Regions from separate parts of the Bacillus sp. NPDC077027 genome, predicted to be linked through region 3. Evidence: riboswitches for the same ligand, from Rfam matches in the RefSeq annotation. Region 3 holds a riboswitch; each other region holds the start of a gene.
What was found. A riboswitch is a leader RNA that binds a small molecule or an ion and turns the genes downstream of it on or off. The one in region 3 is predicted to bind S-adenosylmethionine.
Positions count from the first base shown of each region.

Region 1: another riboswitch for S-adenosylmethionine. It lies ahead of ACQKEZ_RS13475 (phosphoadenylyl-sulfate reductase); the one in region 3 lies ahead of ACQKEZ_RS09315 (5-methyltetrahydropteroyltriglutamate--homocysteine S-methyltransferase).
Region 2: another riboswitch for S-adenosylmethionine. It lies ahead of ACQKEZ_RS11490 (bifunctional homocysteine S-methyltransferase/methylenetetrahydrofolate reductase); the one in region 3 lies ahead of ACQKEZ_RS09315 (5-methyltetrahydropteroyltriglutamate--homocysteine S-methyltransferase).

Region 1 covers NZ_JBNNIO010000003.1:587,753-592,298, reverse strand. The annotation lists gene sat (sulfate adenylyltransferase) at 1-207, opposite strand, end outside; gene ACQKEZ_RS13480 (inorganic phosphate transporter) at 265-1,329, opposite strand; gene ACQKEZ_RS13475 (phosphoadenylyl-sulfate reductase) at 1,342-2,043, opposite strand; SAM riboswitch class I at 2,277-2,381, opposite strand; gene pyrE (orotate phosphoribosyltransferase) at 2,528-3,169, opposite strand; gene pyrF (orotidine-5'-phosphate decarboxylase) at 3,174-3,881, opposite strand; gene ACQKEZ_RS13460 (dihydroorotate dehydrogenase) at 3,853-4,546, opposite strand, start outside.
Region 2 covers NZ_JBNNIO010000003.1:210,762-215,307, forward strand. The annotation lists gene metH (methionine synthase) at 1-1,176, opposite strand, end outside; gene ACQKEZ_RS11490 (bifunctional homocysteine S-methyltransferase/methylenetetrahydrofolate reductase) at 1,160-2,998, opposite strand; SAM riboswitch class I at 3,076-3,191, opposite strand; gene ACQKEZ_RS11495 (YajQ family cyclic di-GMP-binding protein) at 3,272-3,763, opposite strand; gene ACQKEZ_RS11500 (CvfB family protein) at 4,006-4,546, shown strand, end outside.
Region 3 covers NZ_JBNNIO010000002.1:735,694-740,239, forward strand. The annotation lists gene garR (2-hydroxy-3-oxopropionate reductase) at 1-174, shown strand, start outside; gene ACQKEZ_RS09305 (four-carbon acid sugar kinase family protein) at 178-1,602, shown strand; gene ACQKEZ_RS09310 (gluconate:H+ symporter) at 1,655-2,974, shown strand; SAM riboswitch class I at 3,056-3,170, shown strand; gene ACQKEZ_RS09315 (5-methyltetrahydropteroyltriglutamate--homocysteine S-methyltransferase) at 3,250-4,371, shown strand; gene ACQKEZ_RS09320 (hypothetical protein) at 4,447-4,546, opposite strand, start outside.

The DNA.
Region 1 (4,546 bases), on a different contig from region 3:
TCCATTTGCTAGACGCATCTTGTCAACAACCGCTTCATAATCTACTTGTGTTAAAAATCCTTCAATTGGACTGTAACCACCAATGGCAATAAGCTCAAGATCTGCAAATGAAATGGCATCTAGCTCAATTTCTTTGGAAACAGTACTTATATCATAATGTTCATTGATACGATTAATTAAAATTCCACCATGTGGTGCTAAACTCATTTGTTTATCTTCCTCTCAGTGTTCATAGTTATTAGATCTTAATAGTCAGATTTAAGGTTATATTCCGCCGCCCTGCTCGTGAATGGAGCTACTTTCTTTTTTGACAACCTTCATTAGGCTAATAGCGCCTATAGAGGCAAACAAGACACTTATCATGATAAAAATAGAATAATAGTCTCCCTTTAAGAACAGACTGACTAATAAGTAGGATAAGCTTAATGAAAGAAACGGAGATACGATCCATACTTTCAGCATTTTCTTCACAACTTGCTTATGAAAGATGTTAGGTCCGCTTTTTGCCATCCCAAGTCCGATAATGGATGAGGATGTAATTTGTGTTAATGGGACGGGTAAACCGAATATGGAACTAACCATCACGAGACTTGCTCCTGTACTAGATAACAAGATGCCTTCTCCTGTTTGATAGCGTGTGATTTTCTTCCCGTTTGTCTCAAGAACTCTTCTGCCAAGCAGTAGTGCACCAAGTGCCACAAATAAACCACCGTAAAGCGTTCCTTGCCCCACTGATAAGACACCCGAAGCAACAAGAGGTCCAACCGCATTTGCAACATTATTCATACCAGCTGAAAAAGCTTCCAAAAAGCCACTAATAATTAATATGATCGAAAGAATGCCTGCACTTCTTTTTGACAACTTTCTTTTTGGAAGAAGCGCCGAAAGCTTAATCATGATATAAGTGAAAGCAAATGCAAAAAACGGAATGATGATCCAAAAAGAGACAATCACTAAAATTGATTTGACAAACAACACCTTGTACGCAATGGCAACACCAACCACTGCCCCAACAGTCACTTCGCTTGTTGATAGCGGAATCGCAATTAAATTCGCTATAAATAATGATAACGCAGCAGATGCAATGATAATACAAACGATCTCAAGCGTAATCACAGACTGTGGCATAATGCCTGAGCTAATGGTTTTGACGACCTCGCCTCCACCAATGATAGAGCCTGTTAAAATACCAAATGCGCAAAAAACGAGTGCATAAATAGGTTTTTTAATCGCACCTGATCCATAGGCAATTCCCATAGAAGCTGCCGCTCCGCTTGCGCCAATATTTAGGGCGAAAAATAGACTGAATAAAATCGCGGCGATTTCCATTAATACTCTCCCTTATTCATGCAATCCACACTCCGTCTTAGCCGTACCAGTCCATCTGCCAGAACGCAAGTCTTCCGCTGTGAAGGCCGGTTGTGTACATGGTGCACAGCCGATACTTGGATAACCTTGATCATGTAACGGATTATACGCAAGTTCTTGTTTAGACGTATATCTCCAAATATCTTTCCATGTCCAATGAATGAGAGGACATACCTTTACAGATTGAAACTTTTCATCCTTATTCAAAAAATTTGTCCCCGCTCTTTTCGGTGATTGCTCTCTTCTTAAACCTGACAGCCAAGCTGGATAACCTGACAGCGCTTGATGAAGCGGAATGACCTTTCTCATATGACAGCAGCTTTGTGGATTTGTCTCCCAAAGCTCGTTGCCATGTTTTTCATTTTGCTCTTCCACAGTAAGTTCAGGTGTTTGAAGAACAATATCTAAACCTGGATATCTTTCCTTGACCGCATCAATCGTATCGTATGTCTCCTTAAAGTGAAGTCCTGTATCTAAGAAAACGATCCTCGCGTCTTTTTTCACCTTATGAATCAAATCAATTAATACAATACCTTCAATGCCAAAGCTACATGCATAAATCAGCTGATCACCATAATGTCCATATGCCCACTTTAATACCGATAGTGCCCCTTTATACGTATCGTCCGCTTGAAATGTAATGGACGGCTCTTCCCAGTTATCATAAGTTAACATTTTTTCTCCCCTTCCGGAGCATTGTAAATTTCGCACGTATCATGCTGCTACTTCAGCCGAATTTTTTCATTTTTTTCTACTTGAATGAACAATCAATGTGTTTGATCCAAAGTCCATGCTTTTCATTAGCTCTTCATAATTGTTCTGCTTCACTTCAATCCCCTCTTCCTCCTCACCATTAAAATAAAAAAACTTCCTTTCATTCCGAAAGAAAGATGAGGAAGCTCACAAATTCCTTATCTTTCAAAATAGACTCATTTTGTAGGAAGTAGCACCTTGCTCAAATAGCAGGTTGCCGGGCTTCATCGGGCCAGTCCCTCCACCTCTCTGGATAAGATTTTTAATTTGTATTAAATATTAACACAATTCAAACAAAAGTCAACCCGACTTTATTGATAGGATTAGTTTTTTATCAATTTGAGTCTTTTTTACTATTTTTTAACATGGGGTGACCTACAAAAAAGCTGTGCTATCATCGCACAGCTCATTGAACAGTTTCCTCCATCCATGTTGTGGACGCAGGATCTTGTTTCCAACGCTTTAATTTATTCATATCCGCCTCTTGAATAGCACCAAGCTCAAGCGCCACGTCAGAGAGCGTATCGTAATCTGTTAGTGTGACATACGGTATGCCTTTCTTTTCAAATGCGGCTGTCGCTTTCGGAAGCCCATATGTGAAAATTGCAGCTACTCCTAATACATCACAACCTTCTGCCTTGAGCGCATCTACAACCTCAAGCACACTGCCTCCAGTTGAGATTAAATCCTCTACTACAACTACTTTTTGTCCAGGTGATACGACCCCTTCAATTTGATTTCCTTTCCCATGTGCTTTTGGTTTACTTCTGACATAACACATAGGTAAACCAAGTCGGTCTGCCGCAAGTGCAGCATGTGGAATACCTGCTGTTGCAGTCCCAGCTACGATATCAGCCTGCTTAAAATGTGTGTCAATCACATCTTTTAATCCTTGAGCAATATCGTTTCTTACTTCTGGATATGAAAGTGTAAGTCGATTGTCACAGTAAATTGGTGATTTGATGCCACTTGCCCATGTAAATGGTTCATCTGGCTTTAATGAGACGGCTTTAATCTGTAATAAATGTTTAGCGATTTTTGTTTTCATGCATCTACCTCTCCCACTCTGTTAAAATTTGTTCATAAGCTAATGTCGGATGATGCGCTTTCGTAATGGATCTTCCGACAACAATATGAGAAACGCCCTGCTTCTTGGCGTAAGCGGGTGTTGCTACACGCTTTTGATCATCTGTTTGATCATCTGCGAGTCGAATCCCTGGTGTCACTGTCAGAAAGGCTGGTGAAATGTGCTCATGAATCCACTTTGATTCATGAACAGAGCAGACCACACCATCCAATCCACTTTCATTTGCCATTTGTGCATAGTGAAGAACCGCTTCCTTTAATGGCCGGTCAATCAACAATTCTTTATTCATCATGTCCTCTGAGGTACTAGTCAACTGCGTTACTGCAATGATATTGGGACGTTTCCTACCTGCTTTCGTTCCGCTCACTAACCCTTCAACTGCCGCTTGCATCATTCTTTTTCCACCAGCTGCGTGCACGTTGACCAAGTCTACATCTAGGGTTGCGAGTCGGTTCATTGCTTTTTGAACCGTCGTTGGAATATCATGCAATTTAAGATCTAGAAAGATGCTACAGTTTTTTTGCTTTAGTTTGTCAATGATAGGAGGCCCTTCCTGATAAAACAGCTCCATGCCTACTTTGACAAACAAAGGTGCTCCTTGAAATTGATCCAAAAAAGCAAACGCCTCTTGACCCGTCTGAAAATCAAGCGCGATGATTGGCAACCGCTTCATGCTTCCAGCTCCTTCCGATACACTCCTCGACAGATGAGAATCCATAATTTGATAATACAGCAGGCAGTTCTTCGATGATGTCTGGACATACGTAAGGATTCACAAAATTAGCTGTCCCAACAGCAACTGCACTTGCACCCGCAAGTAAAAATTCCAGCACATCCTCTGCATTCTGAACGCCGCCCATCCCAATGATCGGGATATTTACCGCTTGACTTACTTCATAGACCATTCTGATGGCGACAGGTTTTATAGCAGGGCCTGATAAACCACCTGTTTTATTCGCTAAAATAGGTTGGCCATTTTTTAAGTGAAGACGCATTCCGATCAATGTGTTTATCATCGTAAGACCATCTGCACCAGCCGTTTCTATGGCTTTAGCAATCTCTACAATGTTCGACACATTTGGTGATAGTTTCACATAAACTGGAACAGTCGAAACTTCTTTAACTGCCTTTGTAAGCGTGGCAGCCATTTGCGGTTCAGTCCCAAAAGCGATACCGCCTGTCTTCACATTCGGACATGAAATGTTGAGTTCAAGTGCATGAACATTTTTAGCTTGGCTAATATGCTTTGCGACCTCTACATAATCCTCTATTTGTGAACCTGCTACATTTGCAATAATCGGTGTATTAAATTGTTCAAGCCAAGGCAGCTCATTCTCA
Region 2 (4,546 bases), on a different contig from region 3:
TTCCATATCGGAAATTTCATCACGGTCAGGGTCTGCTAAACAAATATCTACGACATGTGCTCCATTTTTAACTTGAGCACGCGCAATTTCTGAGGCTTCTTCAAATTTTTGCTCTGCAATGAGTCGCTTGAATTTTTTAGATCCAATGACATTGGTTCGCTCACCAACAAAAAGCGGGCGCATCGAATCTTCATAGATGAGTGCATCAATTCCAGATACAGTATGAGGAGCGGGTTCGTTTGAAAGGCTTCTTGGTTTCAGCGTTTGAACTTCGTCATATAGTGCCTTGATATGTGCAGGGGTTGTACCGCAACAGCCACCAACAATATTCAGCCAGCCCTGCTCTGCAAATGCACCTATTTTTCTCGCTAGGGAAGAAGGGGATTCATGATATTGCCCTTCTTCATCGGGAAGCCCTGCATTCGGATAACAGCTAACAGCCGATTTCGCAAGAGATGACAGTGTACGGATATGGTCTGTCATAAATTCTGGACCTGTCGCACAGTTCAATCCCACACTAATCGGCTTCATATGCTCAAGAGAGATATAAAAGGCCTCAATATCTTGCCCTGCAAGTGTTGTACCCATCGGTTCAATTGTGCCAGAAACCATGAGCGGTAATTCGATTCCTGTCGCTTCAAATGCTTCTTGAATCCCTTTAAAGCCAGCCTTAACGTTCAGCATGTCTTGGCTTGTTTCAAGAAGAAGGAGGTCACATTTGCCGTCAATGAGCGCGCGTGCTTGCTCTTCGTAATTGGCAACAAGCTCTTCAAAGGTTGTTCCACCTGTCACAGATAACGTTTTTGTTGTTGGTCCCATTGCACCGACAACAAAACGTGGCCATTCTGGTGTAGAAAAGCGATCCGCCTCAGCCTTTGCTAGCTGTGCGGATTGATAATTGAGCTCATAGGCAAGGTGACCAAGACCGTATTCATCAAGGACGAGTTTAGTCGCGCCGAATGTATTCGTTTCAATGAGGTCGGCATGTGCTTCTAAATAATCTCGGTGAATGTTTGTAATGACGTGAGGGGCTGTCATGGTCAGGTACTCATTACAGCCGTCATATTCTTCTCCGCCGAAGTCGTCTGCTGTCAGATGAGCACTTTGGATCATCGTTCCCATTGCACCATCAAGTATAAGGATTCGCTTCTGCAGTTGTTCAGTGATAGTTGACATGTGGTTGCTCCTTTTCTTTCTGGTGAATATAAGTTGTCAGTTCAGCCGTCAAATCTGAACGAAGGAATGGTGTAATTAAGTAAATACCGTGAAACAGTTCGCACGCTGTATCAAGTAAGGAACGAGCGATCGCAAGCCCTTCTTCTCGCTGTTTGACTTTGTCGTCACCAGCCTGAGCCATAATTTCGCGAATCGAATCAGATAGCTTAATACCTGGAATTTCATGGTGGATAAATTCAGCATTACGGCTGCTCGTAAGTGGCATGATGCCGATATAAATTGGTTTGGTGAGATGACGCGTTTCTTCATGAATCTTCACAAGCTGCTCCTCTGAATAAACAGGCTGTGAAATGAAATAATCTGCCCCATACTCAATTTTTCGTTCTAGTCGTTTAACTGCTTTGTCCACGTGACGAATGTTTGGGTTAAAAGCGCCAGCAACTGAAAAATTGGTCTTTTTCCCTAACGGTTTTCCTGAGAACGAAAGCCCTTCATTGAATTGTTTAATTAAGCGGATTAAGTCAAAGGAAGTTAAATCATAGACAGATGTTGCCCCAGGGAAGTCGCCAATTTTTGATGGATCACCTGTAATTGCTAGAATATCCGTTAATCCAAGTGTATCTAGCCCCATTAAATGAGACTGAAGCCCAATTAAATTCCGATCTCGACATGTAATATGGACAAGTGATCTCATATCTAATTGTTGTTTAAGTAACGCACCGCAGGCAACATTACTAATCCGTGGTGTAGCTAGTGAATTATCAGCAAGTGTCAGTGCATCAATTCCTGCATTTTTCAACTCTTTTGCAGCGACAAGAAATTTGTCAAAATTCAGTTTTTTAGGTGGATCAAGCTCTACAATAATCGAACGCCTTTGAGTTGCGAGCTCATCAAGTCCTGGCTCTGTACGCTGATCCTGCACAGTGATGATTTCCTCTTTTAAGACTTTTACCTCTTTTTCAGTGATCGGTGCTAGATCTTTGACCGCTTCTGCCATTGCTCGAATATGCTGTGGTGTTGTACCGCAACAACCACCAATAATTCTAGCCCCTTGATTTCTAAATTCAAGCGCACTCTTTCTAAAGTAATCATTATCTGTATCATAGACAAGGCGTCCTTCTTCAAGTGAAGGAAGACTGCTATTTGGATAGACTGATAAATGAGTGTCTTTTAAAAGTGGGACACTTTCAAGCGCTTCGATCATATGATATGGGCCAAGCCTACAGTTGATGCCAACCACATCCGCTCCAAGGGAAGAAAGAGCTTCAAGTCCATCACTTAGCGGGGTTCCATCCTGAAGCACGCCTTGCTCATGCATGGAAACGTTCATTACTAGTGGCAAGTTCGTTTCCTTTCGTGCAATTTCTAGGACTGCCTTTGCTTCTTCAAGGTCATAGTAGGTTTCAAGCAGAAGTCCGTCCGGTTTTTCATTTAATAAGAGATATAGCTGCTCTCTAAAATTTCTTTTAATTTCATCAAGTGAATACGCATTTTTGTTAAATGTCCGAATACCGCCGATTGTTCCTAGGACATATGCAGAGCCTGCCGCTTCACGAGCAATTTGAACAGCCTTCGCATTAATACGCTTCGTTTCTTCTTCTAAACCATAACGAGATAGTTTAATAAAGTTGGCTCCATATGTGTTGGTTTGAATAATATCAGCACCTGCTTGCACATACGCTTCGTGGACACGTTTCACATCCTCTTCTTTTGACAAATTTAATTCTTCAAAACATCGGTCAATGCCATAAGAATATAGGAGTGTTCCCATTGCACCATCTGCAATCAACACTTTTTTCTGCAAATCATCTAACAGCCCCATCATATTCCTCCTTTATTTCTATGTAACAAAAAAAGCCTTCTTATAAGAAGAAGACTTTGTTATTATCGTAGCTCTTCTTCTTATCTTCCAAGCAGTCGCTTGCTGGATTTAGCACCTTGGTCATAGAATTTGTTCTACTTCACCGGTTGCTGAGGCTTCACAGGGCCAGTCCCTCTGCCTCTCTTGATAAGAAAGTAATATTGGATTTTCAAATAGTGAACTTTCATCTACTTTATCGGAAAAATGGGGATTAATCAATGGGAAATTTGAAATTTATCGAAAATTTATAAATTGGACATCTATAGGCAAATCAGCTTTGCGAATGAGTGAGATGATTTCTTGAAGATCATCTTTGTTTTTGCCTATTACTCGTACTTGATCATCTTGAACCTGGGATTTCACTTTAATCCCTGATTGTTTAATTAACAAATTGATCTTTTTTGCATTGTCTTTGTCTATGCCACTGATCAGCTTTCCGCGTTGGCGAACAGTTCCGCCTAATGCATGTTCCTTTTTTCCGTAGTCGATATTTTTTGTTGGCACATTTCGTTTAATCAGCTTCGAGACGAGTACATCCTTCAACTGTTCCATCTTAAAATCGTCGTCAGATACGAGAACGAGCTCTTCTTTCTCTAATGAGATATCACTTTTACTTCCTTTAAAATCATAGCGGGTTTTAATTTCTTTTAATGCCGCTTGAATGGCGTTTTGTACCTCTGGTAGTTCGACCTTAGATACGATATCAAAAGAACTTTCTTTTGCCATGGCATATGACCTCCATCAATCAGATATTGCGTCTATCTTAACATGCAATGGGTCTGGAAGAAACCTTATAACGTCATGTATGAGAAGGAAGTGGGAACCCTCTGCATAAATAGGTTGTTGTTTGTTCATTTTATTGAAGGAAACAGTGATGTTCATGTTTGACGAAGTATAGTAAAATAAAGTGTATCCAAAAGTTGAACGAACGCCCGTGGAAGTAAAGGGCAGATAGGAAGGAAGAGAACATGAGACCAGGTGAGCAGTTGACCTTACAAATAGATAAGCAGATGGAGTATGGTTATTTCTTAACAGATGGTGAAGAATCCGTTCTTTTGCATCATAGTGAGATTACGGAAGAGATTGAAGACAAAGATGAAGTAGAGGTTTACCTTTATGTAGACCATGAAGAACGACTTGCTGCAACCATGAAAAAGCCTGTGATTAACGCACATACATATGGCTGGGTTGAGGTCGTAGATTCGGTGCAAGATATGGGTGTGTTTGTTGATGTTGGATTGTCCAAGGATGCACTTGTTGCAACTGAACATCTCCCGCCTTATGAAGAGGTTTGGCCTCAAAAAGGAGATATTCTTTACTGTATGCTGAAAGTAACGAGTTATGGCAGAATGTTTGCAAAGCCAGCAACAGAAGATGTGATAAGCGAACTATTTACAGAAGCGCCGCAAACATTAATGAACAAGGAATTGACAGGAACCATTTACAGATTGATTGCAACAGGTTCATTTATGATCACGGATGCAGGCGTGAGAGCATTTATTCATCATA
Region 3 (4,546 bases):
TTGACAAATGTGATGGAGACAGCACATGACATCGGTGTTCCTCTACCACTTTCAAGCCAGTTACTTGAAATTTTTCACGCATTAAAGGCAGATGGAAAAGCAGGTCTTGACCACGCTGGTATTGTACAATACTACGAAAAAATGGCTCATGTGGAAGTCAAGAAAGGATCATAAATCATGACGAGACAAAGCACAGCCCTTTTACATGCGATTCCAAAAGCAGATACACATACAATTCACAAACAATATGAACAAGCATTGCTTACTTTTAACAGAAAACTCATTGTTTTAGACGATGATCCAACTGGCATTCAGACTGTCCATGGTGTCTCTGTATTTACAGATTGGACAGAAGACAGCATTGAGCAAGGTTTTCTTGAAGACAACCGCATGTTCTTTATATTAACGAATTCAAGAGGACTGACAGAAGACGAAACAACCGATGTTCATCAACAAATCGCTTCAACTATTGTAAAAGTAGCGAAACGACTCAAGAAAGATTTTGTCATTGTCAGCCGAGGAGATTCCACCTTGCGTGGACATTTTCCACTTGAAACGATTGTTATAAAAACATCTATTGAACAGCAAAGTGAGTGGATCTTTGATGGTGAAATAATCATCCCTTTCTTTCTGGAAGGCGGACGCTTTACTATCGACAACGTTCATTATGTACAAGAGGGAAATGAGCTAGTTCCTGCTGGAGAAACAGAGTTTGCACTTGATCGTACATTCGGCTTTCGATCCTCTCACCTTGGAGAATGGATTGAAGAGAAGTCAAATGGTGCTTTCACAAAAGATGATACGACCTATATTTCACTTGATGACTTACGTGCACTTCACATCGAACAAATAAAAGAACAACTCATCAATGTCTCAGACTTTAAAAAAGTCGTTGTAAATGCAATAGACTACGATGATGTGAAAGTGTTTGTGATTGCACTCCTAGAAGCATTCCAGTCTGGAAAAAACTTTATATTTAGAAGTGCAGCCGCACTCACTAAAGTGCTTGGCGGAATCGGTGATAAAGGATTATTAACAAGAGATGAACTTATTCCAGAGGAAAGCCCGAACGGCGGACTCATTATGGTTGGCTCTCATGTAAAAAAGACAACAGAGCAATTGAAGGAACTGCAAAAAAATGAAGAGATCGCGTTTATTGAATTCAACTCAAATCTTGTTCTAGAGCCAGAACAATTCAAGCATGAAGTTGACCGCGTCATTCAAACAACGGAAGAGCTGATAAAGTCTGGCCAGACTGTCACTGTTTATACAAAGCGTGAGCGTCTTGATCTCGGAGACAATCAAAAAGAAGAAGAATTAAAACTGTCGATTCAAATTAGTGATGCTGTCACAAGTATTGTCCAGCGATTAAGCATTCGCCCGAAATACCTGATTGCTAAAGGTGGTATCACTTCTAGTGATATCGGTACAAGAGGACTTCGTGTCAAACGTGCTACCGTTGCAGGACAAATTAGACCTGGAATCCCAGTCTGGCAAACTGGTGAAGAAAGTAAGTTTCCATTTATCTCATACGTGATTTTCCCAGGAAATGTTGGTTCAATTGATACTTTAAAACAAGCAGTAGAGATACTTGAAGGATAAAACATAGGGAAGCATTTCTGCTTCCCTTCTGCAAAACAAAGGAGGAAAGATCATGTCTCTTGTCTTTATCGGACTTGGCGTTTTATTATTGCTATTGTTGATGGTTGTCTTCAAGTTAAACGCTTTCATATCATTGATTATTGTGTCACTTATTGTTGCTGTACTTGAAGGCATGTCACCACTCGAAGCCGTTGCCTCCGTCGAAAGCGGACTAGGTAGCACACTAGGCCACTTAGCACTTGTGCTTGGTTTTGGCGCAATGCTTGGTAAGTTAATGGCTGACTCAGGCGGTGCTCAGCGAATTGCCATGACCTTAATTGATAAATTTGGAATCGGAAAAATTCAATGGGCAACGATGCTAACAGGATTTGTGATTGGGATTGCTCTCTTTTATGAAACCGGATTCATCATCTTAATTCCACTTGTCTTTACAATCGCACAAGCAGCAAGACTTCCTGTTCTATATGTGGGCATGCCGCTTGTCGCTGCACTCATTACGACACATGGCTTCCTCCCCCCTCACCCAGGGCCGACTGCCATCGCAAACGTGTTCAAAGCAAATATGGGACAAACCTTATTAATTGGTATTATTTTAGCCATTCCAGCCGTTCTGATTGGTGGACTATTGTTTACAAAACTGTTTAAGAAAGATCAACTACATGCGCACATCCCTAAAAATTTATTTAACCCAATGGAATTCTCAGAGGAAGAAATGCCGAGTTTTGGCATCAGTCTATTTACAGCTGTTCTGCCTGTTTTACTGATGACATGTAAAGCATTTTTGGAAATTTTCTTCCCTTCTTCACCGCTTTTGCCAACGGCAGAATTTTTAGGCGAACCAGCGATTGCTTTACTGATTTCAGTCCTTCTTGCCATCTATACGTTTGGAATTGGACGAGGTAAGAAGATGCAAGAAGTCATGAAGTCCATTACAGATTCCATCGGATCGATTGCAATGATTTTATTAATTATCGCAGGAGGCGGCGCATTTAAACAAGTATTGATAGATAGCGGCGTCGACCAATATATTGCCAGTATGATGAATGGGAGCACATTATCACCACTACTATTAACGTGGTTGATTGCAGCAGTTCTACGGGTATCTCTTGGATCTGCCACGGTTGCAGGCTTAACTGCGGCTGGAATTTCCGCTCCACTCATCAGCTTAACGGGGGTCAGCCCTGAGCTCATGGTCATTGCAACAGGTGCAGGAAGTATCACTTTCTCTCATGTAAACGATGCAGGCTTCTGGATTTACAAGGAATATTTCAATCTATCTATTGCACAAACCTTTAAGACATGGACAATGATGGTCACCATCCTTTCCCTTGTTGGACTAGCTGGTGTTTTAATTGCTGATTTGTTGATATAAAAAAATAAATGATGAAAACCATTGACTTTTCCATAGAAAATATGAATAATTGTGTTTATTAAGAAAATTGAATCAAAGGTAACCTTATTAAGAGTGGTGGAGGGACTGGCCCTATGAAGCCCGGCAACCGCTGTTCCTCGGAACAGAATGGTGCTAATTCCTAAAACAAGTGTACATACTTGTTTGAAGATAAGGCAGAGATATTGCAATATATGCTCTTCCTTATCCAGAGGGAGAGCTTTTTTATTTGAATTTAACGAAAGAAGGGATTTCATATGACACAAGTACAAACAACAGGTAAAAAAACAACGAAACCACCATTTCGAGCAGATCAGGTGGGAAGCTTGCTCCGTTCAGAACGAATCAAAGAAGCAAGGCAACAGAAGGCTGAAGGGGCCATTACAGCAGAACAGCTTCGTCAAATCGAAAATGAAGAAATTACCCGTATTGTCGAAAAGCAAAAGGAAATTGGATTAGAGGTTGTCACAGATGGTGAGTTCAGACGTGCATGGTGGCACTTCGATTTCTTAGAAGGACTGGATGGAGTCGAAGGATTTGAAGCTGAAAACGGCATAAAATTCCACAATACAACAACAAAAGCAAGGGGTATTAAAGTCTCTGGTAAGATCGACTTCACAGATCACCCAATGCTGGAGGATTATCGCTTCCTACACAGCATTGCTGGTGACCATACAGCGAAAATGACCATTCCAAGTCCGAATATGCTCTTTTTCAGAGGAAAATTAGATGGCGATGTCTATGATAACCTCGAAGACTTCCATCATGATGTTGCCCAGGCTTATAAAAAAGCGATTCGTGCCTTTTATGATGCGGGTTGTCGTTACATTCAGTTGGATGACACAGCATGGGCCGTTTTCTTCTCCGAAAAAGGACATGAACAAATAAAAGCATTTGGCCGTGAAGCAGACGAACTTCGTGAATCCTTTGCGAAAACAATCAACGAAGCTGTTGCAGATCGCCCAGATGATTTAATTGTGACCATGCACATTTGCCGTGGCAACTTCAAGTCCACTTGGGCAGCAGAAGGCGGCTATGAAGCAGCAGCAGAAACGATTTTTGACGGCTTAGATTTAGATGGTCTGTTCCTTGAATTTGATGATGACCGTTCTGGTGGCTTTGAACCACTCCGTTATGTGAAGAACCCAAATTTACAGATCGTTCTTGGACTGGTCACATCAAAATATGGTGAGCTTGAGCCTGTAGAGAATATCAAAAAACGCATTGAGGAAGCAGCGCAATATGTGGATATCAACCAGATTTGTTTGAGTCCACAATGCGGATTCGCATCAACGGAGGAAGGCAATCTGTTAACAGAAGAACAGCAATGGGAAAAGCTGCGTCATGTGATCGAGATTGCAAATCAAGTGTGGAAATAAAACAGCTGGTCCTAAGCCGTCATGGCTTAGGGCTTTTTTGATACAAAAAAGAACCGCCATTAGGCAGTTCTTTTCTTAGTTTCGCAATCTTGATACGATATTCTCTTGTGACAGTTCTTTCTTCATGCGTTTCGTGATAATGTAGCGCACAAACCATTTATTCAGTAGAACCAAG